2 regions of the Streptomyces sp. NPDC036813 genome follow, and region 1 is predicted to be linked to the other one. Evidence: riboswitches for the same ligand, from Rfam matches in the RefSeq annotation. Region 1 holds a riboswitch; the other holds the start of a gene.
What was found. A riboswitch is a leader RNA that binds a small molecule or an ion and turns the genes downstream of it on or off. The one in region 1 is predicted to bind glycine.
Positions count from the first base shown of each region.

Region 2: another riboswitch for glycine. It lies ahead of gcvP (aminomethyl-transferring glycine dehydrogenase); the one in region 1 lies ahead of gcvT (glycine cleavage system aminomethyltransferase GcvT).

Region 1 covers NZ_JBVJPV010000013.1:256,212-271,856, forward strand. The annotation lists gene ACZ67Q_RS26625 (trimeric intracellular cation channel family protein) at 1-268, opposite strand, end outside; gene ACZ67Q_RS26630 (ABC transporter ATP-binding protein) at 332-1,876, opposite strand; gene ACZ67Q_RS26635 (ABC transporter ATP-binding protein) at 1,900-2,997, opposite strand; gene ACZ67Q_RS26640 (ABC transporter permease) at 2,994-3,992, opposite strand; gene ACZ67Q_RS26645 (ABC transporter substrate-binding protein) at 4,103-5,896, opposite strand; gene ACZ67Q_RS26650 (ABC transporter permease) at 5,970-6,977, opposite strand; gene ACZ67Q_RS26655 (enhanced serine sensitivity protein SseB C-terminal domain-containing protein) at 7,297-8,097, opposite strand; gene ACZ67Q_RS26660 (enhanced serine sensitivity protein SseB) at 8,199-8,993, opposite strand; gene ACZ67Q_RS26665 (AAA family ATPase) at 9,051-9,716, opposite strand; glycine riboswitch at 9,886-9,981, shown strand; glycine riboswitch at 9,982-10,090, shown strand; gene gcvT (glycine cleavage system aminomethyltransferase GcvT) at 10,131-11,249, shown strand; gene gcvH (glycine cleavage system protein GcvH) at 11,359-11,736, shown strand; gene ACZ67Q_RS26680 (serine hydroxymethyltransferase) at 11,754-13,016, shown strand; gene ACZ67Q_RS26685 (L-serine ammonia-lyase) at 13,107-14,474, shown strand; gene ACZ67Q_RS26690 (glycoside hydrolase family 25 protein) at 14,560-15,114, shown strand; gene ACZ67Q_RS26695 (MOSC domain-containing protein) at 15,125-15,645, shown strand, end outside.
Region 2 covers NZ_JBVJPV010000014.1:8,407-24,051, forward strand. The annotation lists gene ACZ67Q_RS26815 (MerR family transcriptional regulator) at 1-555, shown strand, start outside; gene ACZ67Q_RS26820 (DNA polymerase IV) at 686-2,182, shown strand; gene ACZ67Q_RS26825 (PRC-barrel domain-containing protein) at 2,268-2,639, opposite strand; glycine riboswitch at 2,753-2,848, shown strand; gene gcvP (aminomethyl-transferring glycine dehydrogenase) at 3,025-5,910, shown strand; gene ACZ67Q_RS26835 (TOBE domain-containing protein) at 5,962-6,381, opposite strand; gene ACZ67Q_RS26840 (ABC transporter ATP-binding protein) at 6,410-7,495, opposite strand; gene modB (molybdate ABC transporter permease subunit) at 7,610-8,455, opposite strand; gene modA (molybdate ABC transporter substrate-binding protein) at 8,452-9,273, opposite strand; gene ACZ67Q_RS26855 (TOBE domain-containing protein) at 9,458-9,853, opposite strand; gene ACZ67Q_RS26860 (APC family permease) at 9,934-11,889, opposite strand; partial or broken gene ACZ67Q_RS26865 (potassium-transporting ATPase subunit C) at 12,236-12,334, shown strand; gene ACZ67Q_RS26870 (DUF5999 family protein) at 12,428-12,634, opposite strand; gene ACZ67Q_RS26875 (hypothetical protein) at 12,999-13,583, opposite strand; gene ACZ67Q_RS26880 (glutamate-cysteine ligase family protein) at 14,163-15,645, shown strand, end outside.

The sequences.
Region 1 (15,645 bases):
CGTGCGGATGCAGGAAGACGACCACGAGCGCGGCGAGCAGCGGCGTGACGAAGTAGCCGAGGTCCGTGAACGCGGCCGGCGGTACCGCGCCGATGATCAGGTCCCGGAACAGCCCACCGCCCAGCGCGGTGACCTCGGCGAGGACGCCGATGCCGAAGACGTCGAAGTTCTTGCGCACGGCCAGCAGCGCGCCGGAGATGGCGAAGACGAAGATGCCGACCAGGTCGAGCGTGTGCTGGACGGAGGGGCTGAAGAGCTGGGGGATCACCCGAACATTCTGACGTCTCGAGGGGCGTGCACCTGGCAAAGCCAGGCCACGCCCCTCGAGCCGCTACTTCTTGGAGCTGTCCGGGGAGTCCTGCTCCTCGGCGCCGGCCGACGCCTCCGCGGGCTCCTCCGCCTCGGCACTCCCGGCGGACGCCGGCTCCGTGCCCCCGGCACTCCCGGCGGACGGCTGCTTTGTGCCCTCGGCAGCTTCCTCCGTCGAGGCCGCCTCCGCACTCTCCGCGGAAGCCCCGGCTGACGCCGCCTCAGCACTGCCGGCAGAAACCTCCGCCGCCTCAGCGCCCTCGGCAGAAGCCTCAGCCGACGCCACCTCGGCGTCCTCCGCCGAAGCCTCCGCCGACGCCACCTCAACAGCCTCCGCAGGAGCGTCCGTCGACACCCCCTCGGCGCCGTCCGCAGAAGCGTCCGTCGACGCAACCTCCGCCGCCACCGCCGCCGACGTCGCCGCCGACTCCGCGAGGACCTCGTCGGCCACCAGCTCCGCCGCCTCCTTGGCGATGGTCAGCAGGACCGTGTCCTGCGGCTGCTGGTCCTCGAAGTTCTCCGGGTGATGGCACGCCACCCGCTGCCCCGGCCGCAGCTCGGCCAGCGGCGGCTCGGTCGTCGCGCAGATCTGCGTCGCCTTCCAGCACCGCGTGTGGAAGCGGCAGCCGCTCGGCGGCGAGATCGGCGAGGGCACGTCGCCCTTGAGCAGGATGCGCTCGCTCTTGGCGTTCCTGCGCCGCGGGTCCGGGATCGGCACCGCCGACATCAGGGCCTTGGTGTACGGGTGCATCGGCGACCGGTACAGCTGCTCGCGGTCGGCCAGCTCCACGATCTTGCCGAGGTACATCACCGCGATCCGGTCCGAGACGTGCCGGACGACCGACAGGTCGTGCGCGATGATCACGTACGTCAGGCCCAGCTCCTGCTGGAGGTCGTCCAGCAGGTTGACGACCTGGGCCTGGATCGACACGTCCAGCGCGGAGACCGGCTCGTCGGCCACCACGAGCTTGGGGCTGAGCGCGAGCGCGCGGGCGATGCCGATGCGCTGGCGCTGGCCGCCGGAGAATTCGTGCGGGTAGCGGTTGTAGTGCTCGGGGTTGAGCCCGACCACCGACAGCAGCCGCTGCACCTCCTTCTTGATGCCGCCCTCGGGCGTGACGCCCTGGAGCCGGAAGGGGGCGCCGACGATGGTGCCGATGGTGTGGCGCGGGTTCAGCGACGAGTACGGGTCCTGGAAGATCATCTGCACGTCGCGGCGCATCGGGCGCATGCCCGTCACCCCGAGGTGCGTGATGTCCTTGCCCTCGAACTCGACCTTTCCGCCGGTCGGTTCGAGCAGCCGGGTGATCAGCCGGCCCATGGTCGACTTGCCGCAGCCCGACTCGCCCACGACGCCGAGGGTTTCGCCGCGGCGCACCTCGAAGTCGATGCCGTCGACCGCGTGGACCGCGCCGACCTGCCGCTGGAGGAGGCCCTTCTTGATCGGGAAGTGTTTCTGCAGCCCGGTCACCTTCAGCAGGACGTCACCGTGCTCGGCGTCCTTGGTGAGGGTGGCCGCGCCGGCGGCCCTCGTCTGGGTGCCGTCGCTCTGCGCGGGCAGGGTCACGTCCGTGTCCTTGGAGTTCTCGCTCACAGCTTCGGCGCAATCTCTTCGGTCCAGATACGCTCCCGCTGCTCCGCGCTCATGTGGCAGGCGGCCCAGTGCCGGCTGCCGACCTCGGCCAGCTCGGGGCGGACGGTGCGGGTGGCGTTGTCCTTGGGGACGTCGGCGTACGGGCAGCGCGGGTTGAAGGCGCAGCCGGACGGGATGTTGATGAGGGAGGGCGGGGAGCCCTTGACCGGGATCAGGCGCTCCTGCTGCTCGCGGTCCAGGCGAGGCATCGAGCCGAGCAGGCCCCAGGTGTAGGGGTGGCGGGGCTCGTAGAACACCTTCTCGGCGGGTCCGCGCTCGACGCAGCGGCCGCCGTACATCACCAGGATGTCGTCGGCCAGCTCGGCGACGACGCCCAGGTCGTGGGTGATGATGATGACCGCGGAGCCGAACTCCTTCTGCAGATCGCGGATCAGGTCCAGGATCTGCGCCTGGACGGTCACGTCCAGCGCGGTGGTCGGCTCGTCCGCGATGAGCAGCTCGGGGTTGTTGACCAGCGACATGGCGATCATCGCGCGCTGGCGCATACCGCCGGAGAACTCGTGCGGGTAGTTGTCGACGCGCTTGTCGGGCTGCGGGATGCCGACCCGGTCGAGCATCTCGACCGCGCGCTTGCGGGCGGTCTTCTTGTCGACGTCGTGGTGGATCCGGTAGGCCTCGACGATCTGCTGACCGATCGTGAAATACGGGTGCAGCGCCGACAGCGGGTCCTGGAAGATCATCGCCATCTGCCGGCCGCGCAGCTTGCGCACGTGGTCGGGGTCGGCGGAGAGCAGCTCGGTGCCGTCCAGCCAGATCTCGCCGGATATCCGGGCCTTGCGCTTGCCGTACTGGCCGGCGGTGTGCAGGCCCATGATGCCGAGCGAGGTCACCGACTTGCCGGAGCCCGACTCGCCGACGATGCCGAGGGTCTTGCCCTTCTCCAGCTGGAAGCTGAGCCCGTCGACGGACTTGACCACGCCGTCGTCGGTCGGGAAGTGCACCTTCAGGTCGCGCACTTCGAGGAAGGCCGACGGCGGCGTCGAGGCGGGGGTGGGCTCACCCACGGCCGCCGCGGTCTTGCTCAGTTCGGTCATGAGAGCCTCACTCGGGGGTCGATCACGGCGTACAGGACGTCGACCACGAGGTTGGCGATCAGCACCGCGAGGGACGTGATCAGGACGACTCCGAGGATGATCGGCAGGTCGACGTTGCGGATCGCGTCGAGTACGGCCCGTCCGAGGCCGGGCAGGTTGAACGTGGACTCGGTGAGGATCGCGCCGCCGATGAGGGCGCCGAGGTCCATGCCGAGCATGGTCAGGATGGGCGTCATCGTGGAGCGCATGGCGTGCTTGCCGATGACGACCGGCTCGCCCAGGCCCTTGGCGCGGGCGGTGCGGATGTAGTCCTCGCCCAGCACCTCCAGCATGGTGGCGCGGGTGATACGGGCGTACATGGCCGCGTACAGGAAGGCGAGGGTGACCCAGGGCAGGATCATGCCGCCGAACCAGCCGGTGAAACTCTCGCCGATGGGCACGTACTTGGCGTCGATCCAATGGAGCCCGAAGGCGAAGATCGCCAGGCTGAGCAGACCGGTGAAGTAGATCGGCAGGGACACACCCGCGAGGGCGACGACCATGGCGCCGCGGTCCCACAGGCTGCCCCGCTTGAGCGCGGAGAGCACACCGGCCGCGATGCCGAAGACCAGCCACAGCACGGCCGCGCCGAGGGCGAGCTCGAGGGTGACCGGGAAACGGTCGGTGAGGACCGGCCAGATGGCCTGCTCACTGCGGAAGGAGTAGCCGAAGCACGGTGCGGAGCAGTGGATCACGTCGCCGCCGCCGGAGTAGGTGCGGCCGGCGAAGATGCCCTTGAAGAAGTCCCAGACCTGGAGGTAGATCGGGTCGCCGAGGCCGAGCTTCTCCCGCACGCCCTCCACGGCCGCCGGGTCGGCCTGCTTGCCCACGAAGCTCAGGGCGATGTCGACGCCCGCCCACTTGGGGATCAGGAAGAAGATGCAGAACACGGCCAGGATGATGACCACGAGCATCACTGCGGCGGCGAACAACCGCCTGATGAGGTAAGCGAGCACAGCTTACGGCCCGCCGCGGGACCGCGGGCCCCGGAGGTCGTCCGGGGGCCCGCGGTCACGCCGCGCCGGCCTTCACCTGCCTTTCGTGCCGTACGGCGGGTGTGCCGGGTTTACTTCGAGTTCTTCAGACCGAGGTTGACGAAGTCGTACGTACCGCTGTAGCCGTCGGTGGTGTAGACGTTCGCCAGGTTGTCGCCGCGCCAGTTGATGAACTTCTCGAAGACGAAGGGCAGGTAGTAGCCGCCCTCCATCACCTTGTGGTTGATCTCCGTGGCGATCTTGGTCTTGCCGGCGTCGTCCAGCGTGTTCACGTAGCTGTCGAACAGCCCGTCGATCGTCTTGTCCTTGATCAGGGCGTAGTTGTTGTTACCGCTCTGCTGGATGTACTTGCTGTCCCACAGCGGCAGACCGAAGCCCTGCACGGACGGGAAGTCCGGGCCCCAGCCCATGATGATGATGCCGTAGCCCTTCTTCTGCACGTTCGAGGGGCTGCCGATGATGCCGGTGGTCTGCGAGCCGTCGTACTGGTCGATGTCGACGTTGATGCCGACCTTCTTCAGCGACGCCTGCAGGGACTGGGCGGTGGCCACCTCGACCGGCTTGTTGTTGCGCACGGCGATGGTGGTCTTGAAGCCGTTCGGCTGACCGCAGGCCTTCAGCTCTTCCTTGGCCTTGGCGGCGTTGCCGTTCTTGTTGGCGCCGGCGAGCTGGTACGGGTCGTACTTCTGGCCCTCGCCACCCGCGACGGACGGCGGCAGCATGTTGGTGCCGATGTCACCGCCGGCCAGGGGGCCGCCGCGCGCGGTCTGCAGGGAGACGTGGTCGGCGCCGTAGATCACGGCGAGGCGGCAGTGGATGTTGTCGAACGGCTTCACGCTCTGCGGGAAGACCGCGTAACGGATGTAGCCGGACGTCGGGTTGTCCAGGTTGCCCTTGTGCTGCTTGAGCGCCGTCTGGCGGCCCTGCGGCGACATGCCGGTCTGGTTGATGTCCAGGTCCAGGTCACCATTGATCAGGCGCTGGTCCAGCTCGTTGGCGTTGGAGAAGAACGTGACCGTGATCTTGTCCGGGTACGCCTTGCGGACCGGGTCCGAGGCCTGCTTCCAGTTGGCGTTGCGGACGAGGGTGAGGTCCTTGCCCGGGTTGTACGACTGGAACTTGTACGGGCCCGAGGAGAACGGCTTCAGACCGTACTTGGACTTGGTGTCCATGTCCTGGCGGACCGGGGAGGCCGAGGTGAGGGCCAGCATCTCCTCGAAGTCCGAGTTGGCCTTCGGCAGGTGGAAGACGATGGTCTTCTCGTCCGGCGTGTCGATCGCCTTCAGGCCGAGGTGGTCCGCGGAGGTGTCCTTGTACGGGCCCTTGTACTCGTTCTTGGGGTCGAGCACGTCCTTCAGGTAGGTCGGGCCGCCGGAGAGGACGTCCTGCGCCCAGATGCGCTCGATGCCGTACTTGAGGTCCTTGGAGGTGATCGGCTTGCCGTCCTCCCAGGTGATCCCGTCGCGCAGCGTGTACGTGTAGGTCTTGCCGTCGTCGGTGACCTTGGCGAGACCGGTGGCGAGGTCCGGGGTGAGGGTGGCGCCCTCCTTGCCCGGGGCCGGCTTGTTCGTGACCAGCTGGCGGCTGTAGTAGCGGGAGAAGTTCCACATGAAGCCGTAGTAGCCGCGCGTGGTGTCCCACGAGTCGGCGTCCTGGGCGGCGCCGAACCTCAGCGTGCCGCCCTTCTTCGCCAGCGAGGCCTGGGCGACCTTGTTGTTGGCGGCGTCGAAGCCGGCGGCACCGGACTTCGAGCCCCCGTCGTCGCTGCCGCCGCCGCCGCACGCCGCCGTGGTCAGCAGCCCGGCGACCACGAAGGCGGCGGCCATGGCCTGCTTGTGCCGCCCTGAGGTGCGTTGCGTAGTCACGATCTCGGATCCTCCGGTTTTGATGAGAGACCCCGTGCCAGGTGCTGCCACGGGTCGCTTGGGGTACGGCACTTCAGCGGGAGCCCTTGGGGTCGAGCGCGTCACGCACGCCGTCGCCGAAGAGGTTGAAGGCAAGAACGGTGATGAAGATCGCCACGCCGGGCACCACCATGTACATGGGGTCCGAGTCGTAGTAGTCGATCGCGCTCGAGAGCATCTGGCCCCAGGAGGCCGTGGGCGGCTTGACGCCCACGCCCAGGAAGCTGAGTGCCGCCTCGGTGAGGATGTTGGTGGGGATCATCATCGTCGTGTAGACGATGATCGGCGCCACGAGATTGGGCAGCAGTTCCTTGAACAGGATGTACAGCCGCCCTGCGCCCAGCGATCGGGCGGCTTCCACGTACTCGCGCTCACGCAGCGAGAGCGTCTGGCCGCGCACCACGCGTCCGATGTAGGGCCAGCCGAAGAATCCGATGACCACGACCATCATGAACACGCGCACGCCGGTGCCGGACAGGCCCAGCATGTTGTTCGGCATGACGGAGACCAGCGCGATGGTGAACAGCAGCTGCGGGAAGGCCAGCAGGCCGTCCATCACCCGGCTGATCAGCGAGTCGACCCAGCCGCCGAAGAAGCCGGCCAGGATGCCGAGGACCGTGCCGAGGACGACGGCGACGATCGCGGACAGGAAGCCGACCAGCAGGGAGATCTGCGCGCCGTAGAGGATGCGGGCGAAGATGTCGCGGCCGTTGACGGGCTCGACGCCCAGCCAGTGGTCCCCGCTCATGCCGCCCAGCGACCCCTTGGGGGTGCCGAACAGCGGGTCGATCAGGTTCTCGTGATAGTCGTTCGGGTCCTGGCCCACCACGCTGGTGATCACCGGGGCGAGCAGGGCGACGACGATGAGGAGCAGCACGACGACGCCGCCCGCGAGGGCGAGCTTGTCCCGCTTCAGGCGCTCCCAGGCGATCCGTCCCAGGGACCGGCCCTGGACGGCCTTGGCGCCGGTGGTCGCAACCGCCGCTTCCTCGGCCGCGCTCGGGGCCGCTTCCGCGGTCGGCTCGTGCAATGGTGCCGTCATCTGGCAGGGACCCCTCTCAACCGGCGGTAGCCGGCCCGCACTTGCCGCTGTGGCGGCATGGTCAGTCCGTCGTACGAAGTCGTACACAGGGGCGAGCGGCCCCTTGGAGCGGGAGTCTTCAACGCATTGGCGAGCAGTTGCCAGACTTGGTGAGGAAAGGATGCGTAAACGTGATGCGGTCTGGGGACTTCCGTTATCCGGACAGTGGGTAGCGCGGGCCGGACGGGGGCCAGTTGGGGCAATTCGGGCAGGTCGGGGTCATACGCCGTGATCTACGCGCGCAGAAGTGTGCCGGAGGGCGCGGCGAGCCGAGCGGGTGTCAGTACCGGCCGGGGGCGGGCGGGAAGCCGTAGCCGGACGCCGACGCCGGGGGCGCGGCGGCCGCGTGGGCCTCACGGTCGTAGAACGGACGCGCGTTGGCGCGCATCCACAGCACGACCGGGTCGTGGTCGTCGCTCATCGCCACGGTCGACACCGGCAGCCCGTCCGGCACCGCGCCGAGAGACTGCTGCATCATCGCCCGTACGGCGTCGACGGCGGCCGGCGAGGTGTCGTAGACGTCCAGGCCGATGGCGAGGTACGGCGCGCCGAGCGCCGGCTGCACCCAGGCGCGGCGCAGGGCGCGCAGGGGCGGGGTGCGGTGCGCGTTCTGCGCGAGCAGGGCGTAGAACTGCGGGATCTCGATGGCCGGTTCCGTCAGGCGCAGCGGGCCGGCGGGCTGGCGGTCCAGGCCGGTGGCGATGCGGCGCAGGTCGAGCCAGGGGATGCCGAGGCCGCCGCCGCGGGCGTGCGGGTTGAGCCACAGGCCGTGGTGGTCGGGGTAGAGGGCACGGGCCACCTCGAGGCCGTCGACCACCTCGTACGAGCGGTTCCAGCCGCTGGCGCTCAGTTCCTGGGCGGAGGTGACACAGGGGGCGTAGCCGTGGCCGTCGACCTCCATCGTGCCGTACTGGGCGTCCGGGGAACCGGCCTGGCCGTGCCACAGCAGCATCCAGACCTGGCCGGTGGCGGGGGTGGCGAGCGCGCGCAGCAGCGCCTCGTAGGCGTCGTACCGCCCGGGCGTCACCTGGCGCAGCATGTGCTCGACCTGGCCGGTCGCGGCCGTGCCGCTCGCGCTCACTTCGAATCGCCCTTTCGTACAACACCCTCGACCGAGCTATGAAACCAGGTTAAGTGGTGCGTGGGGAGGACCGGGGAGAACGATGCGCGACCGCGGGCGGGTCAGCCGCCCCTCGTGTAGAAGGGCCGCACCTTCTCCCTGAGCCAGATCGCCACCGGGTCGTCGCCCGCCAGGTCCAGCAGGATCAGGTTGACCGGCCAGGGGGCCGGGGTGGTGCCGAGGGCCCGGCCCAGGGCGTCCAGGGGGGCGTTGCGCAGGTCGCCCTCCCATTGGGAGAGTTCGACGCCGACGAACATCACCGGGTCGGCCGTCTCGATCGCGGCGAGGCAGCGGCGGGCCGTCAGGACGGTGCCGGTCGCCTCGAACTCGGCGGAGGCCGTGGAGAGGAAGTCGACGGGGTCGTCCTGCCAGTCCGGCTCGTACAGGCGGACCCGGCCGCCGCTCGCTGGGCCGTCCAGCGGGGTGCGGCCGGCCCGGCACACCTCGGCCACCGCGTCCGGCGGCAGCGGGATGCCGACCAGGCCGCCCGGGTTCACGGCGATGCCGACCTGCGCGGGCAGCCCGCGCGCGAACTCCACGGCGGGCGCGACGGTGTACGACATGTGAGAGCCGACGACCGATCGGAACTGCTCCTCGGAGCTGAAGACGGGGACGTAGGCCTGGCCGTCGATCTCGGTGGTGGGCAGGTCGAGGGGGCCGCTGTGCGGGCCGCCGCCGCCCGGCAGCGGGATCCACAGGAAGCTGCGGCCGAGCACCTCCACGATCCGGCCGCCGGCTCCCGGCACGCCGAGGGAGGCCGACAGCACCTCCTCCAGCTCGTTGCCGGGCCATCCGCCGTGCGGATGGGGGTGCGTCTGCGCCGGGAAGTCCGCCGGAAGGTCGGCAGGGAAGTCCATCTCTCCACCATGTGCTTCGAACCGCTGCTGTGGCTGAAAGGCTAACCGCACGGTGGTTCAGCCGGTGAAGGCGATCCGCCGCAGGGCGTCTGCCGCGTCCCGGTCGAGCACGACCGCCGAGTCGCAGCCGGCCGGCAGGTCGCCCCGCTGGACGGCGGACAGCAGCCGGGTCGTGGCGCGGCGGTGGCGGTGGAAGGCGTACCGCGAGACACCGCGGCCGCGTTCGCGCTGGCCGGTCAGGGCGGTGTCCGGGTCGACGTCGAGCAACAGCAGGTGCAGGGTGCCGCCGCGGCGGCGGGCGGCGCGGGCCAGCCAGCCGCGCACCCAGGACTGTGTGCCGCAGTCGTGCACGACGACGCCCTCGCCGCTCGCCAGCGCGCGGCGCAGGGCGGCGTAGTGGGCGAGGCGGACCAGTGGGCGGTAGAGCGCGTAGGGCAGCAGGCGGGGCAGTCGGGCGTCGTAGCGGTCCCGGGTGTCCTGGGAGTCGACGCGTATGCCCGGCACCGCGCGGCGCATGAGCGTGGACTTGCCGGAGCCGGGCAGCCCGGTGACGACCACCAGGTCGCGCGGGCCGAAGAGCAGGGCGTGCGGGCTGCGGCCGGCCCGCTCGCGCAGGTCCCGCACCACCGGGCCGGGCTGTGCCTCCAGGGCGGGCGCCCCCGGCTGCGAAGGCAGCGTGAGGCCCGGGGTCGTCGCGTACGCCGTGATCCTGTCCACCGTCATCGTCCTCCCCTGGGGTCAGGTGAAGACCTGCCCAACGTAGGTAAAGAGAAGGTAATGCCGGTTGTCTCGTGTTTTCGTGTGCGTACCGCCACAACCCGGTTACAGATGCGGCCTGCCGTCATCGGGCGCGGCGTGCAATGATGAGCCCGCCAACTGCATACCGGCCGTTTGAATCCGCGCGGGAGAGTTCCCAGCCGAAGGCTGGGGCGCCGAAGGAGCAAGTCCCTCCCTTGAATCTCTCAGGCCCCGTTACCGCGCGGGCGAGGCACATCTGAAAAGCGGGCCGTCCACGTCGGCGGCCCCACCCAAGGTGCAAGCCAGGACCGCGCGCGGTCATGGCGAACCTCTCAGGTTCCGATGACAGATGGGGAGGAACTTCCTCGCCCTGTCCTTCCCCTGGGAGACGACCGACCGATGAGCAGTACCGAACTCCGTCACACCGCGCTCGATGCCGTGCATCGCTCGCTCGGCGCGACCATGACCGACTTCGCCGGCTGGGACATGCCGCTGCGCTACGGCTCCGAGCGCGACGAGCACAACGCCGTCCGCACGAAGGCCGGGCTCTTCGACCTCTCCCACATGGGCGAGATCACCGTCACCGGCCCGCAGGCCGCCGCCCTCCTCGACTTCGCGCTGGTCGGCAACATCGGCGCGGTCAAGGCCGGCCGCGCCCGCTACACCATGATCTGCCAGGCCGACGGCGGCATCCTGGACGACCTGATCGTCTACCGGCTCGCCGAGACCGAGTACATGGTCGTCGCCAACGCCTCCAACGCCCAGGTCGTCCTCGACGCGCTGACCGAGCGCGCCGCGGGCTTCGACGCCGAGGTGCGCGACGACCGCGACGCGTACGCGCTGCTCGCCGTGCAGGGCCCCGAGTCCCCGGGGATCCTCAGGAGCCTGACCGACGCCGACCTGGACGGCCTGAAGTACTACGCCGGGCTGCCCGGCACCGTGGCCGGGGTGCCCGCGCTGATCGCGCGCACCGGCTACACCGGCGAGGACGGCTTCGAGCTGTTCGTGAAGCCGGGGCACGCCGTCGAGCTGTGGCAGGCGCTGACCAAGGCCGGCGAGGGCGTGGGCCTCGTCCCGTGCGGCCTGTCCTGCCGGGACACGCTGCGCCTGGAGGCGGGCATGCCGCTGTACGGGCATGAGCTGACCGCCGCCCTGACCCCCTTCGACGCCGGGCTGGGCCGGGTGGTCAAGTTCGAGAAGGAGGGTGACTTCGTCGGGCGCGAGGCACTCGCCGCGGCCGCCGAGCGCGCCGAGTCCGACCCGCCGCGCGTCCTGGTCGGCCTGGTCGCCGAGGGCCGCCGGGTCCCGCGCGCCGGGTTCCAGGTCGTCGCGGACGGCAAGGTCATCGGCGAGGTGACCTCGGGCGCCCCCTCCCCCACGCTGGGCAAGCCGATCGCCATGGCCTACGTGGACGCGGCGCACGCCGCGCCGGGCACGCCGGGTGTCGGCGTGGACATCCGCGGTACCCATGAGCCGTACGCGGTCGTGGCGCTGCCGTTCTACAAGCGGCAGAAGTGACACTGTCGTAAGCCCTCCGACGTGACATGGGGCACATCGCCCCTGGTCACGCGCGTCTTCGCAGTCCCCCATTCATCAGCACAGACCCGCGTACAGGAGAATTCAGGCCATGAGCAACCCCCAGCAGCTGCGCTACAGCAAGGAGCACGAGTGGCTGTCGGGCGCCGAGGACGGCGTCTCGACGGTCGGCATCACGGAGCACGCGGCCAACGCGCTCGGTGACGTCGTGTTCGTCCAGCTCCCGGAGGTCGGCGACACGGTGACCGCGGGCGAGTCCTGCGGCGAGCTGGAGTCGACCAAGTCCGTCTCGGAGCTGTACTCCCCCGTCAACGGTGAGATCACCGAGGTCAACGAGGATGTCGTCAACGACCCGTCGCTGGTGAACTCGGCCCCCTTCGAGGGCGGCTGGCTGTTCAAGGTGCGCGTCACGGGCGAGCCGGGCGACCTGCTCTCCGCCGCCGAGTACGACGCCTTCATCGCCGGCTGAGAGGTCGCAGGAATCCCATGTCGCTTCTGAACACGCCCCTGCACGAGCTCGACCCGGACGTGGCCGCCGCGGTCGACGCCGAGCTGGACCGTCAGCAGTCCACCCTGGAGATGATCGCCTCCGAGAACTTCGCCCCCGTGGCGGTCCTCGAGGCCCAGGGCTCGGTGCTGACCAACAAGTACGCCGAGGGTTACCCGGGCCGCCGCTACTACGGCGGCTGCGAGCACGTCGACGTCACCGAGCAGATCGCGATCGACCGGGTCAAGGAGCTGTTCGGCGCCGAGTACGCCAACGTCCAGCCCCACTCGGGCGCCTCCGCCAACCAGGCCGCGCTGTTCGCGCTGGCCCAGCCCGGCGACACCATCCTGGGCCTGAACCTGGCGCACGGCGGCCACCTCACCCACGGGATGCGGCTGAACTTCTCCGGCAAGCAGTTCAACGTCGTCCCCTACCACGTCGACGACGACGGCCTGGTCGACATGGCCGAGGTGGAGCGGCTCGCCAAGGAGCACCGCCCCAAGGTGATCATCGCAGGCTGGTCGGCGTACCCGCGCCAGCTGGACTTCGCCGCCTTCCGCCGGATCGCCGACGAGGTCGAGGCGTACCTGTGGGTGGACATGGCGCACTTCGCCGGTCTGGTCGCGGCCGGGCTGCACCCGAACCCGGTGCCGTTCGCGGACGTCGTGACCTCCACCACGCACAAGACGCTCGGCGGCCCGCGCGGCGGCATCATCCTCGCCAAGCAGGACTTCGCCAAGAAGCTGAACTCCTCCGTGTTCCCGGGCTTCCAGGGCGGCCCCCTGGAGCACGTGATCGCGGCCAAGGCGGTCTCCTTCAAGCTGGCGGCCTCCGAGGACTTCAAGGAGCGCCAGCGTCGTACGCTGGACGGCGCCCGCATCCTCGCCGAGCGGCTGACCTCGCCGGACGCCCGTGAGGCCGGGGTGAACGTCCTGACCGGCGGCACCGACGTGCACCTGGTCCTGGTCGACCTGCGCGACAGCGAGCTGGACGGCCAGCAGGCCGAGGACCGCCTCCACGAGGTGGGCATCACGGTCAACCGCAACGCGGTCCCGAACGACCCGCGGCCGCCGATGGTCACCTCGGGCCTGCGCATCGGTACGCCCGCCCTGGCGACCCGCGGCTTCACGGCCGAGGACTTCGCCGAGGTCGCGGACGTGATCGCCGAGGCGCTGAAGCCGTCCTACGACGCGGACGCGCTGAAGGCCCGGGTCCGGGCACTGGTGGAGAAGCACCCGCTCTACCCGGGTCTGAACAAGTAAGTAACGCCCCGCGGGGCACCGCGCACACTGGGAGTACCGGTGTGCGCGGTGCCCGCGCCCCGCACCACCCCCGTTCTGAGGAGTTACCCCGTGGCCATCTCGGTCTTCGACCTGTTCTCGATCGGCATCGGCCCGTCCAGCTCCCACACGGTGGGCCCGATGCGCGCGGCACGCATGTTCGCCCGCCGTCTGCGCAACGAGGACGTGCTCGGCTCGGTCGCCTCCGTGCGCTGCGAGCTGTACGGCTCCCTCGGCGCGACCGGGCACGGCCACGGCACCCCGAAGGCCGTCCTGCTCGGCCTGGAGGGCGACTCCCCGCGCACGGTGGACGTCGAGACGGCCGACGAGCGGGTCGAGGCGATCAAGTCGGCCGGCCGTCTGAACGTGCTCGGCGAGCACGAGATCGACTTCTCCTTCGACGACGACCTGGTCCTGCACCGCAGCAAGGCCCTGCCGTACCACGCGAACGGCATGACGATCTGGGCGTACGACGCGGCCGGCACGGAGCTGCTGTCGAAGACGTACTACTCGGTCGGCGGCGGGTTCGTCGTCGACGAGGACGCGGTCGGCGCGGACCGGATCAAGCTGGACGACACGGTGCTGAAGTACCCCTTCCGCACCGGCGACGAACTGCTGCGCCTGACGAAGGAGACCGGCCTGTCGATCTCCTCCCTCATGCTGGAGAACGAGCGGGCCTGGCGCACCGAGGACGAGATCCGCGCCGGGCTGCTGGAGATCTGGCGGGTGATGCGGGAGTGCGTGGAGCGCGGCATGTCCCGAGAGGGCATCCTGCCGGGCGGACTGAAGGTGCGCCGCCGTGCGGCGACCACCGCCCGCAAGCTGCGTTCCGAGGGTGACGCGAAGGCCCTGGCGATGGAGTGGATCACGCTCTACGCGATGGCCGTGAACGAGGAGAACGCGGCCGGCGGCCGGGTCGTGACCGCCCCGACCAACGGCGCGGCCGGCATCATCCCGGCGGTCCTGCACTACTACATCAACTTCGTGCCGGGCGCCGACGAGGACGGCGTGGTCCGCTTCCTGCTGGCCGCGGGCGCGATCGGCATGCTCTTCAAGGAGAACGCCTCGATCTCCGGCGCGGAGGTCGGCTGCCAGGGCGAGGTCGGCTCGGCCTGCTCGATGGCGGCGGGCGCGCTCGCCGAGGTCATGGGCGGATCGCCGGAGCAGGTGGAGAACGCCGCCGAGATCGGCATGGAACACAACCTGGGCCTGACCTGCGACCCGGTCGGCGGCCTGGTCCAGATCCCGTGCATCGAACGCAACGGCATGGCCGCCGTCAAGGCGGTCACCGCGGCGCGGATGGCGCTGCGCGGCGACGGCTCGCACAAGGTGTCCCTGGACAAGGTCATCAAGACCATGAAGGAGACGGGCGCGGACATGAGCGTGAAGTACAAGGAGACGGCCCGCGGCGGTCTCGCGGTGAACATCATCGAGTGCTGAACGAGCGCTTCCGCTCAGGCGGTTGAGCGAGTGCCGATCCGGGGCATCAACAACTCCCGTCCCCCCACACCTGTCGGGAGCCCCCATGCTGCGCGGCATCGACGTGAGCGCCTACCAGTCCTCCGCCTACGGCACGGACGGCCTCTCCTTCGTCTTCATCAAGGCGACGGAGGGGCGTTCGTACGTCAACCCCGAACTCGCCGCGCAGACCAGGCACGGCCGTGACGCCGGCCTGGTCGTCGGCTTCTACCACTTCCTGTGGCCCGGCAACCTCACGGCCCAGGCCGAGTACTTCCTGAGCAAGACCCCGGAGAAGCCCGGCGACATCCTGGCCGTCGACTGGGAGACGACGGGAGAGGGCACCCACGCGAGCAACGCGGAGAAGGACCGTTTCCTGCGCACCCTGAAGCAGATGCGCCCGCACAACCGGGTCGTGCTCTACTGCAACCGCCATTTCTGGTTGACGGTCGACACGACCTCGTACGCCGGCGACGGCCTCTGGATCGCCGACTACGTCACCGCCGGAAAGCCGCGCATCAAGGCGGCGTGGCGCTTCCACCAGTACACCGACGACCCGCACGACAAGGACGTGGCGAACTTCACCAGCCGTGCGGCGCTGCGTGACTGGGCCACACCCTAGGGAGATCCACATGAACGGCACCATCACCGCGGTCAGCAGTAACGGCGTCTACTCGTTCACCAAGCCCAACCGCCCGAGTGTCCGGTTGCTGGCCGGGTTCGGGGTGGAGGGTGACGTGCACGGTGGGGCCACGGTGAAGCATCGGTTCCGGATGGCGAAGGATCCCTCGCAACCCAATCTGCGGCAGGTGCACCTGATGCACGAGGAACTGTTCGAGGAGCTGCGGGCGGCCGGGTTCGAGGTGGCGGCCGGGCAGCTCGGGGAGAACGTCACCACCCGTGGGGTCGATCTGCTCGGGCTGCCCGCGGGGGCGCGGCTGCTGCTGGGGGACGACGCCGTGGTCGAGGTGACCGGGCTGCGCAATCCGTGCGCGCAGATCGACGGCTTCCAGAAGGGGCTGCTGAAGGAGGTCGTCGGGCGGGGGGCCGACGGGCGGCCGCGCTTCAGGTCCGGGATCATGGGCGTCGTCGTCGCCGGGGGTGTGGTGCGGCCCGGGGACAGCGTCGCGGTCGAGCTGCCGGACGGGCCGCA
Region 2 (15,645 bases), on a different contig from region 1:
GATCACGCTCCGCAGCGACCGACGGCCGTGCCGAGCGGCGGAGAGGCGACGTCCATGGCGTCCGAGGAGATCGGCTACCGGGGTCCGACGGCCTGCGCGGCCGCCGGAATCACCTACCGGCAACTCGACTACTGGGCCCGCACCGGACTTGTCGAGCCCAGCGTGCGGCCCGCCTACGGTTCCGGTACGCAGCGCCTGTACAGCTTCCGTGACGTCGTCGTCCTGAAGATCGTCAAGCGGTTCCTCGACACCGGGGTGTCGCTGCAGAACATCCGCACCGCCGTCCAGCACCTGCGCGAGCGGGGATTCAGCGACCTGGAGCGCATGACCCTGCTCAGCGACGGCGCGACCGTCTACGAGTGCACCTCGCCCGACGAGGTGCACGCCCTGCTGCAGGGCGGACAGGGCATCTTCGGCATCGCCGTCGGCGTGGTGTGGCGGGACGTGGAGCACGCGCTGTCGCAGCTGCACGGCGAGCGTGTCGACACGGGCGAGACCCTGGTCGGGCACAACCCGGGGGACGAGCTGGCGCGTCGGCGCAACCGGGCGGTCTAGCGCAACCGGGCGCTCTGGCCCGCAGCCTCGGCTGCCGCCGTGCGACGCGGTGCCGGCTCCGCCGCCGCGGGACCGTGCCGGACCGGCCGTCGGGGCGGCGTTGTCAGTTGTGTGGTGCAGGATCGGACATGTGAGGACCGCGCCCACGATTCTGCATCTGGACATGGATGCCTTCTTCGCCTCGGCGGAGCAGGCGTCCAAGCCCAGCCTGCGCGGGAAAGCCGTCGTCGTGGGCGGGCTCGGGCCGCGCGGGGTGGTGGCGACCGCGTCGTACGAGGCGCGCGTCTTCGGGGTCCATTCGGCGATGCCCACGGCCCAGGCGCGCCGGCTGGCGCCGAACGCCGCGTATCTCACGCCCCGCTTCACCTTCTACCGGGCGATCAGCGAACAGGTGATGGGGCTGCTGCGGGCGCTCTCGCCGCTGGTGGAGCCGCTCAGTCTGGACGAGGCGTTCGTGGACCTGGAGGCCGGGGGAGTCGCCTGGGACAGTGCGTCGGCCGAGCGGGCGGGGCTGAAGCTGCGCGCTGACATCCGGGCGGTCACCGGGCTGACCGGGTCGGTGGGGCTCGCCGCGTCCAAGATGATCGCCAAGATCGCCTCCGAGCGGGCCAAGCCGGACGGGCTGGTGCTGATCGAGCCGGGTACCGAGCGGGCGCTGCTCGGGCCGCTGTTGGTGCGGACCCTGCCGGGGGTCGGGCCGGCGACCGGCGACCATCTGCGGCGGGCGGGGATCACCACGGTCGACGAGATCGTGGAGGCCGGTGAGGACGAACTGGTCCGGCTGCTGGGCAAGGCCCACGGGCACGGTCTGTACGCCATGGCGCTGGCGCACGACGATCGGCCCGTGGTGGCGGAGCGGGAGGCCAAGTCGGTCTCCGTCGAGGACACCTACGACGTGGACATCCACGACCGGCTGCGGATCGGGCTCGAGGTGCAGCGGCTGGCCGACCGGTGTGTGCGGCGGCTGCGCTCCGCCGGCCTGTCCGGGCGGACCATCGTGCTGAAGGTGCGGCGGTACGACTTCTCGACGCTCACCCGGTCGGAGACGCTGCGCGGGCCCACGGACGATCCCGCGGTGGTCCGGGAGGCGGCGCTGCGGCTGCTGGACGCGGTGGACACCACGGGCGGGGTGCGGCTGCTCGGCGTCGGCGTCAGCGGGCTGGCCGACTACACCCAGGAGGACCTCTTCGCGCAGGCGGCGGGGGCGCGGGCGCGGGCGGAGGCACCGCAGGAGGACGACGACGTTCCACACGCGCCGCAGCCCCTCGCCGAGGAACCCGAGCCGGCGGAGCGGCGCTGGCTGCCGGGGCACGACGTGCGGCACACGGAGTACGGGCACGGGTGGATCCAGGGCAGCGGCCTGGGCCGGGTCACGGTCCGCTTCGAGACACCGGACTCGGAGCCGGGCCGGGTCCGGACGTTCCGGACGGACGACCCCGCGCTGGAGCCGACGGAACCGCTGCCGCTGGTGCGAAGACCGGACGTCCCGGCGGCGCACCTCGACGAAGCGGCTCCGGGGACGGCCGGACCGGGGGCCGGGTCTGCGGCCGACGGGCGAGCGGCCGACGGCACCGAGGCCGGCCACCCGGCGGCCAGCGGGTGGAGGGGGCCGTCTTCCCTCGGCTGAAGCGGCGTACACGGGTGTGCCGGCCCCGTACTGCCGCGTGGGGACGGGTGTGCTGGTGGGAATGGGTTCGGTCCGGATCTGCCGGTCAGGGCTCCTCCGTGCCCGCCACTTTGCCGAAGTCGTGGTCCTGGAGCGGGGGAGGGGCGGCGATGTCGAGGCCGTAGTGGTGGTAGAGCTGGAGTTCCTGTTCCGGTGAGAGATGGCGGCCCACGCCGAAGTCGGGGGCGTCCTTGATCAGGGCGCGTTCGAAGGGGACGTGCAGTGCGCCCTCGATCAGTTCGCTCGGCTCCAGCGGGACGAAGGCGTCCCTGCTGAACAGACCCGTTCGTATGGCGGCCCACTCCGGCACGCCCGTCGCGTCGTCGAGATAGACCTCGTCGACGGTGCCGATCTTGACGCCGCTGCGGTCGAACGCCTTGCGGCCGATCAGGTTGCGCGGATCGATCTCGGTCTGCACGGGCCCTCCACTCGCTCGCAAGACTGTTGTAAGCACTACGAAAGAGCACAATCGTGACGGCGGCCACTCGAGGGCCCCGGCGTTGACCTCGCTGGTAGGCTGACTACGGCTGCTGACCCCGTGCGGGAGAGTCCTCCAGACATCATCGGAGGCGCCGAAGGAGCAAATCCTCCCCGGAATCTCTCAGGCTCACGTACCGCACGGACGAGGTCACTCTGGAAAGCAGGGCGGGTGCCGACGGCCTCCGCTCTCACCGACGGTGAAAGCCGGGTGCTCTCGGGCGCTCCGGTGAAGCTCTCAGGTCGAGATGACAGAGGGGGAGGCCGTTCGGGTACCCGTGCCGTGGTGCCCCTCGAAGGTCGTGTCAGACCAGGAGGCCTCCGCAATGACCGCCCATCGCATTCCGCTCTCCGAGCTCGAGAAGGGGATTCCCTTCGAGCAGCGTCACATCGGCCCCGACCACGAGGCTCGGGCCAAGATGCTCGCCCAGGTGGGGTACGGCTCGCTGGACGAGCTCACCGCCGCCGCGGTGCCGGATGTGATCAAGAACGCCGACGCCCTCGACCTGCCGGGCGCCCGCAGCGAGGCCGAGGTGCTCGCCGAGCTGCGCTCCCTGGCCGACCGCAACCAGGTCCTCGGCTCGATGATCGGCCTCGGTTACTACGGCACCTTCACGCCGCCGGTCATCCTGCGCAACGTCATGGAGAACCCGGCCTGGTACACGGCGTACACGCCCTACCAGCCGGAGATCTCCCAGGGCCGGCTCGAGGCGCTGCTGAACTTCCAGACCACGGTCGCCGACCTGACCGGTCTGCCCACCTCCGGTGCCTCCCTGCTCGACGAGAGCACGGCCGCCGCCGAGGCGATGGCGCTGTCCCTGCGCATGGGCAAGAACAAGAAGGGTCTCTTCCTGGTCGACGCGGACGCGCTGCCGCAGACCATCGCCGTCATCCAGACGCGTGCCGAGCCGACCGGCGTCGAGGTCGTCGTCGCCGACCTCAGCGACGGCATCCCGGCCGACATCGCCGCCCGCGAGATCAACGGCGTGCTGCTCCAGTACCCGGGCGCCTCCGGTGCCGTTCGCGACATCAAGCCGGTCATCGACCAGGCGCACGAGCTGGGCGCGCTGGTCACCGTCGCCGCCGACCTGCTGGCGCTGACGCTGCTGAAGTCGCCGGGCGAGCTGGGCGCGGACATCGCGGTCGGCACCACGCAGCGGTTCGGTGTGCCGATGGGCTTCGGCGGCCCGCACGCCGGCTACATGGCCGTACGCGAGAAGTTCGCGCGCAGCCTGCCCGGGCGGCTCGTGGGCGTGTCCGTGGACGCGGACGGGAACAAGGCGTACCGGCTGGCGCTGCAGACGCGTGAGCAGCACATCCGCCGGGAGAAGGCCACCAGCAACATCTGCACCGCGCAGGTGCTGCTCGCCGTGATGGCCGGGATGTACGCCGTGTACCACGGGCCGGACGGCCTGAAGGGCATCGCCCAGCGCACGCACCGGTACGCCAGCATCCTCGCCGAGGGCCTGAAGGCCGGCGGCGTCGAGGTCGTGCACGGCGTCTACTTCGACACCGTCACCGTGCGGGTGCCGGGCCGGGCCGCCGAGGTCGTCGCCGCCGCGCGGGACAACGGGGTCAACCTGTACCTGGTCGACGCCGACCACGTCTCCCTCGCCTGCGACGAGACCACGACCCGCGACCAGCTGGCCGCCGTGTTCGGCGCCTTCGGCGTCGAGGGCGACATCGAGGCGCTGGACGCCTCCGCCGGTGACGCGCTGCCGCAGGACCTGCTGCGCTCCGACGCCTACCTGACCCACCCGGTCTTCCACCAGCACCGCTCCGAGACGGCGATGCTGCGCTACCTGCGCAAGCTGTCCGACCGCGACTACGCGCTCGACCGCGGCATGATCCCGCTGGGTTCCTGCACCATGAAGCTCAACGCGACGACCGAGATGGAGCCGGTCACCTGGCCCGAGTTCGGCCAGCTGCACCCCTTCGCGCCCGCCGAGCAGGCCGAGGGCTACCTCACGCTCATCCACGAGCTGGAGGACCGTCTCGCCGAGGTCACCGGCTACGACAAGGTCTCGCTGCAGCCGAACGCCGGCTCCCAGGGTGAGCTGGCCGGTCTGCTGGCCGTGCGCGGCTACCACCGTGCCAACGGCGACGAGCAGCGCACCGTCTGCCTCATCCCGTCCTCCGCGCACGGCACCAACGCCGCCAGCGCCGTGATGGCCGGCATGAAGGTCGTCGTCGTCAAGACCGCCGAGGACGGCGAGATCGACGTCGAGGACCTGCGGGCGAAGATCGAGCAGTACCGCGACGAACTGGCGGTGCTGATGATCACCTACCCGTCGACGCACGGTGTGTTCGAGGAGCACGTCGCCGACATCTGCGCCCAGGTCCACGAGGCCGGCGGCCAGGTGTACGTCGACGGCGCCAACCTGAACGCGCTGGTCGGCCTGGCCAAGCCGGGCCACTTCGGCGGTGACGTCTCCCACCTGAACCTGCACAAGACGTTCTGCATCCCGCACGGCGGCGGCGGCCCCGGCGTCGGCCCGGTCGCGGTCCGCGAGCACCTCGCGCCGTACCTGCCGAACCACCCGCTGCAGCCCACCGCCGGCCCGGAGACGGGCGTCGGCCCGATCTCGGCCGCGCCGTGGGGCTCCGCGGGCATCCTGCCCATCTCGTGGGCGTACGTCCGCCTCATGGGCGGGGAGGGCCTGAAGCAGGCCACGCAGGTCGCCGTGCTGTCCGCGAACTACATCGCCAAGCGCCTCGAGCCGCACTACCCGGTGCTGTACACCGGCCCCGGGGGCCTGGTCGCGCACGAGTGCATCATCGACCTGCGCCCGCTGACCAAGGCGACCGGCGTGAGCGTGGACGACGTCGCCAAGCGGCTCATCGACTACGGCTTCCACGCGCCGACGATGTCCTTCCCGGTGGCCGGCACGCTGATGATCGAGCCGACCGAGTCCGAGGACCTGGCCGAGCTGGACCGATTCTGCGACGCGATGATCGCCATCCGCGCGGAGATCGAGAAGGTCGGCTCCGGCGAGTGGTCCGCGCAGGACAACCCGCTGCGGAACGCCCCGCACACCGCCGCTGCGCTCGGCGGGGAGTGGGAGCACGCCTACAGCCGCGAGGAGGCCGTCTTCCCGGCCGGTGTGTCGGCCGCGGACAAGTACTGGCCGCCGGTGCGCCGTATCGACCAGGCCTTCGGTGACCGGAACCTGGTCTGCTCGTGCCCGCCGCTGGACGCGTACGAGGACTGAGACGTCCTGAGGTGAGTGAGGGCCCCCGGCTTCGGGGGCCCTCGTTCCGTTTCAGGCGGTCGCCAGGGCCACCTCGGTGGCCTTGATCAGGACGACGACGGAGGAGCCCGCCGACAGCGCGAGGTCGGTGGCGGCGTCCTTGGTGATGGCGGCGGTCAGCTCGGTGCCCTCGACGGCGACCTTGACGATGGCCATGGCGCCGCCGCTGGTGACGTCGGTGACCGTGCCGGGCAGCTGGTTGCGGATCGACAGGCCCTCGACGGGGCCCGTCGCGAGAGAGACCTCCGTGGACTTGACCAGGGCGCGGACGGCGGAGCCCGGGGCGAGGCCGAGGTCCTCTGCGGCGTCCAGGGTGACGGCGGCGGTGAGTTCCCGGCCGCCCTTCAGCTGGACCCGGACGGTGGCCATGGCCTCGCCGGACTGGACGGCGGTGACGGTGCCGGAGAGCTGGTTGCGGATGCTCAGGGTCATGGCGCCCCACCGTAGCGCCGGTGTCCGGTCAGGCCGGGTATGCGTGGGTCTGCGTCGCCTTGACGGTCGCCCAGACCGGTGCACCCGGGTGCAGGTCCAGCTCGGCCGCGGCGACCGTGGTGAGGTCGGCGGCCAGAGGCAGCTCACCCGTGAGGTCGGCGCGGATCTGGTCGCCGTGGGTCTCCAGGCCGGCCACTTCACAGCGCCACAGGTTGCGGGCGCTGGAGCCGGTCGGGCACTCGCGGTGCAGGGTGACCGCGCCCGGCGGGAACGCGACGAAGACATGGCCGGTGAGGTGCTCGGTGGTGGTGATCTCGGGGCCGGCCTCGAGGGTCACGGTGTGGCCGTCGGCCCGGCCGCGGTAGAGGTTCAGGCCGACCAGCTGGGCGATGTAATCGGTGCGCGGGTGGCGGGCGATGTCACCGGGGGTGCCCTCCTGGACCACCCGGCCGTGCTCGATCACCACCAGGCGGTCGGCGAGGACCATGGCGTCCAGCGGGTCGTGCGTGACCAGGACGGCCACGGCTTCGAACCGGGCGAGATGGCGGCGCAGCTGGGCGCGCACCTCCAGGCGGGTACGGGCGTCCAGGGCGGCCAGCGGCTCGTCCAGCAGCAGCAGCCGGGGCCGGGTGGCGAGCGCGCGGGCGAGGGCGACGCGCTGGGCCTGGCCGCCGGACAGACGGCGCGGCTTGGCGCCGGCGTGCTCGGCGAGGCCCATCCGCTCCAGCCACCCGGCGGCTTCGGCGCGGGCCTCCGCCTTGCTCGCTCCCTGGCAGCGCGGCCCGAACGCCACGTTGTCCAGGGCCGTCAGATGCGGGAAGAGCAGGTAGTCCTGGAAGACGACACCCACCGGGCGGGACTCGGGCGGGGTACGGTCCAGGCTCGTGCCGTCGAGGCACAGCCGGCCGCCGGTCAGCGGAGCGAGTCCGGCCAGGGCGCGCAGGGCGGTGGTCTTGCCGGCGCCGTTCGGACCGAGCAGGGCGACGACGTCGCCGGGAGCTGCCTTCAGGGTCACGTCGAGCCGGAAGGAGCCGCGGTCGACGACGAGATGGGCGTCCAGACCCTCGGCGCCTCGGGCGGGGGATACGGTCGTCGGCTTCTCGGTGTCGGTCACGGGGCGGTCGTCTCGGTGCACGAGCTGGACTTTTCGGTGTCGGTCACGAGGTGGTCCTCTTGGCGTCGAGCGGGTCTTCTCGGCGTCGGTCACGGGCGCTCTTCCCGGTGCCGGTCATGAGGCGCTCATCCATCGGTCCCGCAGACCCGCCAGCACGGCCACGGACACGGCGAGCAGCACCAGGCTGAGCGCGATGGCCGCCGCCGGGTCGTTCTGCAGCGCGAGGTAGACCGCGAGGGGCATGGTCTGTGTCCGGCCGGGGAAGTTGCCGGCGAAAGTGATCGTGGCCCCGAACTCGCCGAGCGCCCGCGCCCAGGCGAGCACCGCGCCCGCCGCGACGCCCGGCGCGATCAGCGGCAGGGTGACCCGGCGGAAGGCGGTGAAGCGGGAGGCGCCCAGGGTCTGCGCGGCCTCCTCGTAGCGGCGGTCGGCGGCGCGCAGGGTGCCCTCGACGCTGATGACGAGGAAGGGCATCGCCACGAAGGTCTCCGCGAGGACGACGCCCGTCGTGGTGAACGGCAGGGTGACGCCGAACCAGGAGTCCAGCCACTGCCCGATCACGCCGTTGCGGCCGAGGGCGAGCAGCAGGGCGACGCCGCCGACCACCGGCGGCAGGACGAGGGGCAGGGTCACCAGGGCGCGCACGAGACCGCGTCCGGGGAATTCGGTCCGGGCCAGCAGCCAGGCCAGGGGCACGCCGACGACCAGGCTCAGCGCGGTCGCGGCGGTGGCGCAGATCAGGGACAGCTGGAGCGCCTGCCACACCTCGGTGCTGGTCAGCTGGTCCGGCAGGGTGCTCCAAGGCGCCCGGATCAGCAGGGCGGCCAGCGGCAGCACCAGGAACGCCAGGCCCAGCAGCGCGGGCAGCAGCAGGGCGAGGGGGACGCCCGTGCGGGCGCGGCGGCGCCGCGGACCGCCCTGAAGGGTGTCCGCGGCGCCGGTCCTGCCCAGGGACGTCACGGCTTCAGGAACCCGGCCTCGGCCAGCACCTTCTGGCCCTCGGCGGACCTGACCAGGTCGATGAAGGCCTGGGCGGCCCGGGCGTTGGGCGCGTCCTTCAGCAGGGCGATCGGGTAGTCGTTGACGGCCTTGGCCGACTCTGGGAACTCCACGCCCTGCACCTTGTCACCGGCCGCCTTCACATCCGTCTTGTACACGACGGCGGCGTCGGCCTCCTTCAGCTCGACCTTCGTCAGGGCGCTCTTGACGTCCTGCTCGTAGGAGACCGGGGTGAGCGTCAGACTGCTCGCCTTGAGGGCCTTCTGGGCGGCTGCGCCGCACGGCACCTTCTTGTCGCACAGCACGACCTTCAGACCGGACTTGGTGAGGTCCTTCAGGGAGGCGACCTTGTCGGGGTTGCCCGGCAGGGTGGCGATCTCCAGCTGGTTGCGCACGAAGGTGGTCGGCGCCGCGGCCGTGTCCTTGGCATCCGAGACGATCTTCATCGTCTTCGGGCTGGCGGCGGCGAACACATCGGCGGGGGCGCCGCCGGTGATGCTCGCCGCGAGGGAGTCGCTGCCGCCGAAGTTGAAGCTCACCTTGGTGCCCGGGTGGGCCTTCTCGAACTCCTGGCCGAGAGCGGTGAAGCTCTCCTTGAGGGAGGCGGCCGCGAAGACGGTGACCGTGCCGGTCACCTGCGGCGACGACGACGCGCTCGAGGTGGCCGACGAGCCGGAGGAGTCGGCCGAGTCGGAGGACGAGGAGCAGGCGCTCAGCGCCAGCAGCGCGGCGGCCGACGCACCGGCGATCGACAGGGTCCGGCGGGCGGGACGGGTCATCACGGGTTGACTCCCTCGGTGCTCATGGCGGAGGCAGCCCAGCGGACCCCTCCCATCTGCCGATCATACTGGCGCATCTGCCAGGGAGAAGTCTGCTGTCGCATCGCATGAGCTATGCCGGAGGATGTCACGGGCGGCATGTGCGTTCGTACGGCACCCGTGACGCATGTGTCTGCGGCGCGGGTCAGGCGCGGTCGATGTGTACGTTTGTCGACTTCACGCGGGCGGTGGCCTCCATGCCGACCTCCAGGCCCAGCTCCTCGACGGCCTCCCGGGTGAGCAGGGAGACCAGCCGGTGCGGCCCGGCCTGGATCTCCACCTGGGCGGCGACGTCGCCGAGCTTGATGGCGGTGACGATGCCGTGGAAGGCATTGCGGGCGGAGGTGTACGGCGTCTCCTCCTCACCGGTGCCCGCCTTCGCGAGTTCCACGGAGAACGCCGCCAGGTCCCGTCCGTCGATCAGCCGCCGTCCGCTGTCGTCGCGGTGGGTGGTCACGCGGCCGGCGTCCGCCCAGCGGCGCGCGGTGTCGGGGCTCACGCCGAGGAGCCGGGCTGCCTGGCCGATTGTGTAGGACTGCATGCCGGTCACGATAAGGGCGCGGGCGACACGCACCCGATGCGGGGCGGCCGGTGTGTCAGCCGGTGTGGGCGCGGGGGGTGTCAGCCCGTGTGGACGCGAGGGCGCCGCTCGCGGTCCGGTTCGGCCTCGCGCAGCACCTCACGCGTCACCGGGGCGACCTCGCCCGAACCGAAGAGGAAGAAGCGCAGGAAGTTGCGGAACGGATTGCCCTCGGTCCACTCGAAGTAGATGTGCGGAGTGCAGCCGGTGGTGTCACGGACGTGCAGCAGCAGCGCAGCCAGGGCGTTGGGCACGGAGGGGGAGTGCAGCGTCAGGACGCGGTAGCGGCCGTGCAGGACCTCGCCGCACACAGTGAGACCGCCCTCGAACTCCGACGGGTCGGTGACGGTCACCTCGGCGAAGACGAAGTCGTCCTGCTCCGGCATGTCGTTGTCCTCGCGGATCTGCTCGATCTTGTCGCGGTACTCCGCCTTGTCGCGCCGGTCGGGCTCGTTGGCGATGAAGCGCATCTTCCGGCTCGACATGTCCCGTATGAACCGCTCGGCCATCGGATCCAGAGTCACGCTGGTCACCCGCAGCTCGAAGGCGCGCAGCAGGCGCGACAGCAAGGAGATGAGGATGATGCCGGCGATGAAGCAGGCGCCGATCTTCACGCCGTCCGGGCGCTCGATGACGTTGACGACCGTGGTGTAGAGGAACACCGCCGAGATCACCGCGAAGCCGATGGTCCAGCCGCGCTGGCCGGCCTTGCGGGCCGCGATGGTCACGGCGATCGCGGCGGAACTGATCAGCACCAGCACGCCGGTGGCGTAGGCGCCGCCCTGCTTGTCGACGTTGGCGTCGAAGATCCAGGTGACCAGGAACGCGACCAGGGTGAAGACGAGGACCATCGGGCGCACCGCGCGGGCCCAGTGCGGGGCCATGCCGTAGCGGGGCAGGTACCGGGGCATCAGGTTGAGCAGCCCGGCCATCGCGGAGGCTCCGGCGAACCACAGGATGGCGATGGTGGAGATGTCGTAGACCGTGCCGAAGGCGCCACCGAGGTAGTGGTGGGCGAGGTAGGCCAGCGCGCGGCCGTTGGCGGCGCCGCCCGGCTCGAACTCCCGCTCCGGGATCAGCAGCGTGGTGATGAAACTGGTCGCGATCAGGAAGCAGCTCATGACCAGGGCGGCCGTGGTCAGCAGCTTCTTCGTGTCCCGGATGCGGCCCGCCGGATCGGCCTCCGTGTCGCCCGGGTCACCCTTCACGTGCGGCATCACCGCGACGCCGGTCTCGAAGCCGGACAGGCCGAGCGCCAGTTTGGGGAAGACGAGCAGGGCCACACCGACCATCGCAAAAACGTTTCCGTGCTCGGCGGTCAGGGCGTTGGACCAGTCCGTGACGAGATGCCCGGCAGTGACCACGTGGTAGAAGCCGACGATCACGACGACCACGTTCAGCAGCAGATAGATGCCGACCAGTACCACGGCGACGCCGATCGCCTCCAGGAAGCCCTTGAGGAACACCGCGCCGAGCAGGGCCACCAGCAGCAGCGTGATCAGCATCTGCTTGTCGTGCAGGGCACTGGTCAGGTGCGGGTTCTCCACCAGGTGCGTGGAGGCGTCGGCCGCCGACAGGGTGATGGTGATGAGGAAGTCGGTGGCGGCGAAGCCGAGCAGGGTGAGCACGAACAGCTTGCCCTGCCAGAACGACAGCAGCCGCTCCAGCATCGCGATCGACCCCTCGCCGTGCGGGCTCTCCTTGGCCACGCGGCGGTAGACGGGCAGTGCGCCCGCGAGGGTGACGATGACCAGCACGAGGGTCGCCACGGGGGAGAGCAGGCCGGCCGCGAGCGCGGCGATGCCGGGCTGGTAGCCGAGGGTGGAGAAGTAGTCGACACCGGTCAGGCACATCACCCGGTACCAGCGCTGTCCCTTGTGCGGGGGCTCCGGCGCGGCGTGCGGCCCGGTGTGTCCGCCGTTCTTGCCCATGTCGGACAGCCCCTCCAGCATCCACGTGCGCAGACGACTGGGAGGGGGGTGCTCGGTGGTGGCCATCGGGGTGCTCCTGAAGTGCGGCTCGGCGTGTGGATTCGGCCATCACGCGGTCGGCGGCACCAGCGTATGCGGAGCGTGACGTAGGGGCCTTCGGATCGAGGGCCGGGGAGCGTCAATCTTGCGTTAAGACTGGCGGTGCAGGTGGGCCGCAGGTGGGAGACGGCGATTGCGCCGGACGGGGAGTGCGGTGACCGGCCGGAGGGCGGGGGCCGGGAGGTTCCCGGAAGGGGCGCCGGGACGGATCCGCGCGGCCCCTCGGGCACCGAACGCGCGTCGGGCGGGGAGGCCGCCGCTGTCTCGTCCTCGCCCGATCTTCCCGGAGAGGTTCTGACGGTGACATCAGCTGGAGCACACCGAGGGGCGCACGTAGGGGTTCATCGGCGAGCCCCGCGTCAACGTGCTGCGGCTCAGCCTCGCGCTGAGGGAGCTGGTCGAGCGGCGCTGACCCCGCCGCGGGGCGGGTGCGGCGGGGAGAGGGCGCGCAGCGTGCGGGGCCGGTGCGCAGCGGTGGCTGCGGCCGGCCCCGGGAGGTGGTGGATCAGGCGGCCGTCATCACCCGGCCGGCGTCCAGCGGGCGGTGCGGCGCGATGATCTTGCCGTTGGGCAGGAGTTCGCCGGTGTCCTCGAAGAGGAGTACGCCGTTGCACAGCAGGCTCCAGCCCTGCTCCGGGTGGTGCGCCACGAGACGGGCGGACTCCCGGTCGGCTGAATCGGCTGACGGGCAAGGCGGCTGGTGCTGGCACATGGTGGGTGGGATCTCTCGCTCTGTTGTGGTCATGTCCGCCCCCGTTGGAAAGTCGGTCGGAATCCAGTGTTGCCCCACGGGCGTCAATCCGCAGGGATTTCGCAGCACCGCTCCTTCACAGAATGATGACGCATCACCCGCGCGGCTGGTTCAGCGCAACTGACCTGCACGTTCGGGTGGTTTCCCGTGGCCGGGGATGACTAGTCCGGATGGGGCGGGCGGTTATTCGAGCAGCCTCGTACGAGCGATGAATTGCTCGTTCGAGCGAATTGAAAGTGGGGGCGCCGTGTGCGCGGGCCCCGCTTCCGGTGGGGAAGCGGGGCCCGGTGTGCCGAAGGCCGGGGCAAACCCGGTGAGACGCAGGTCAGGCGGGCTGGCCGAGCAGCGGGGCCGGGGTGGCCCGCAGGGTGAGGACCGGCAGCAGGTCGGAGACCCGGTGCGGGCGGTGCGCGGCGATCCCCGGCGGCGCAGGCGCCAGCGGCACCAGCAGATCGGTGGCCTGCGGATGCCCCGTCGCCGCGTCCGCCGCGCAGTCCCCGTGCAGCCACAGGGTGAGCATGTACAGCGCGGGCACGGACAGCAGTCGCGCCTGGTACGGCTGCCCGACCGACTCCGCCTGGCGCAGCGCCCGCTCGGTGGAGGCGACGTAGGGTCCTTCGAAGAAGTGCGAGAAGGCCCAGCCGTCGGGTGTCAGCCGGGTCTCGGCCGCCGCCACCGCTCGCTCCCCGCAGCGGATCAGGAAACGCCAGCCGACCAGCCGCGTGGCCCGCACTCCCTCCGGGGTGATCGCTTCCAGCACGTGCACGGGCAGCGGCAGATCGGGCGTCGCCGGCCCCTCGGCATTACGGAGGGACGGAGTGGGTGCTTGACGGACCGCGGTCGGGGAACCGAGTGCCGTGAGGACGGAGCGAAGTGCGGGCGCGGGAGCCGGGGGTACATGCAGCGGCATGGTGGGTCGCCTCTCATTCGGCAGGCACGGTGGCGTGAGGGCGGGGCGTGGGCGGACGACGCTGTCAGCTCTCGGGATCAGGGGTCGGCTAGGCAGGGTCCTGGGTCGGAGTGGGAAAGAGGTGCGCTGTGGCCCGTCGTCCGTCACCCCGACGACAAGCCTTCGACCGGGGGCGCCAACCTGCTGCCCTGTCCCGCGAGTTTATACGACACGTGTTCAGCCTGTGTTTCGTCTAGCCGTTTCCGGAGCACACGGCAAGAGACTATTCGGTCGGCGATTCGCGGGAATCATCCCGATTCCGCGGGGGATGAACGGCGGTGACCTCGGGAAGTGCAGGTCCAGGGGTCGGCCAATTCTCGTCGGCGTTTTTTACGAGATCCATTCCCGGGGAAAATGCCGGGCGCCGTATGCCTTGCGAATGTGCCACTGGACAACCCGCCGGACAACCCGGCAAGCCTAGCCGCTCCCGCTGGAGCGCGCATGCGTTATGGATCGCTTCGGCTGGGCATCATCCCCCGTGCACCGGACACCGGAGGCCCGATCACCGGGCCCCGCCCCACCTGAGGAAGGGACGCTTCGATGGGCGAGAAGGTCGTGGCAGGCTCGTTCGACCTGTCCGATCGCCAGCGCTATCGCGACAAGCTGCAGCAGTGCCTGACGGGGCTGGAGCGGCTTCTGGCCCAGCAGCGGTTCGACCGTCCGAAGAACCTGATGGGGCTGGAGATCGAACTGAATCTGGTGGGCGCCGACGGCCTGCCGAAAATGCTCAACGCGGAAGTGCTGGAGCGGATCGCGAGCCGTGACTTCCAAACAGAACTCGCCATGTTCAACCTGGAAGTGAACATAGCCCCCCACCGTCTCGGAGACCGGGTATTCGACCGGCTTGCCGAGGAACTGCGCATCGCCCTGGCCTACGCCGACCGCAAGGCATCGGAGGTCGACGCCGGAATCGCGATGATCGGCATTCTGCCCACGCTGGACCGGGACGATCTGGTCTCGTCCAATCTTTCCGACGTGGACCGTTACACCCTGCTCAACGACCAGATCGTCGCCGCCCGTGGTGAGGACTTCACGCTCGACATCGAGGGTGTGGAACATCTGCGGTGCACCTCCAGGTCGATCACTCCGGAGGCGGCCTGCACCTCCGTGCAGCTGCACCTCCAGGTCACGCCGGGCCGCTTCGCCGACGTGTGGAACGCCGCGCAGGCCGTCGCCGCCGTACAGGTGGCTCTCGGTGCCAACTCGCCGTTCCTCTTCGGCCGCGAGCTGTGGCGCGAGTCGCGGCCGCCGCTGTTCCAGCAGTCCACCGACACCCGCCCACCCGAGCTCAAGGCCCAGGGCGTGCGGCCGCGCACCTGGTTCGGCGAGCGGTGGATCACCTCGGCGCACGACCTGTTCGAGGAGAACCTGCGCTACTTCCCGGCGCTGCTGCCGATCTGCGACGAGGAGGACCCGCTGGCGGTGATCGACGCCGGCGGGACGCCCAAGCTCGCCGAGCTGGTCCTGCACAACGGCACGGTCTACCGCTGGAACCGGCCCGTCTACGACGTCGCCGACGGCGTCCCGCACCTGCGGGTGGAGAACCGCGTGCTGCCCGCCGGGCCGACCGTCACCGACGTGGTCGCGAACGCGGCCTTCTACTACGGCGTCGTCCGCGCCCTCGCCGAGGACGCGCGGCCGGTGTGGACCCGGCTGCCGTTCGAGGCGGCCGCCGCCAACTTCGACGCCGCGTGCCGGTACGGCATCGACGCCCGCCTGGAGTGGCCGCGACGCGGCCGGCTCGGCGGCACCACGACGGTCGACGCGGTCAGCCTGGTCCGCGACGAGCTGCTGCCGCTGGCTGAGGCGGGTCTCGACGCGTGGGGCATCGAGCCCGTCGACCGGGACCTCTACCTCGGAGTGATCGACGAGCGGTGTCGGCGGCGCGCGAACGGGGCGACCTGGCAGGCGGCCACCTTCCACAGCGCGCAGGAGAAGGGACTGTCCCGCGAGGCGGCCCTGGCGGCGACGACCCGGCGCTACTGCGAGCTGATGCGCAAGGGCGACCCGGTCCACAGCTGGC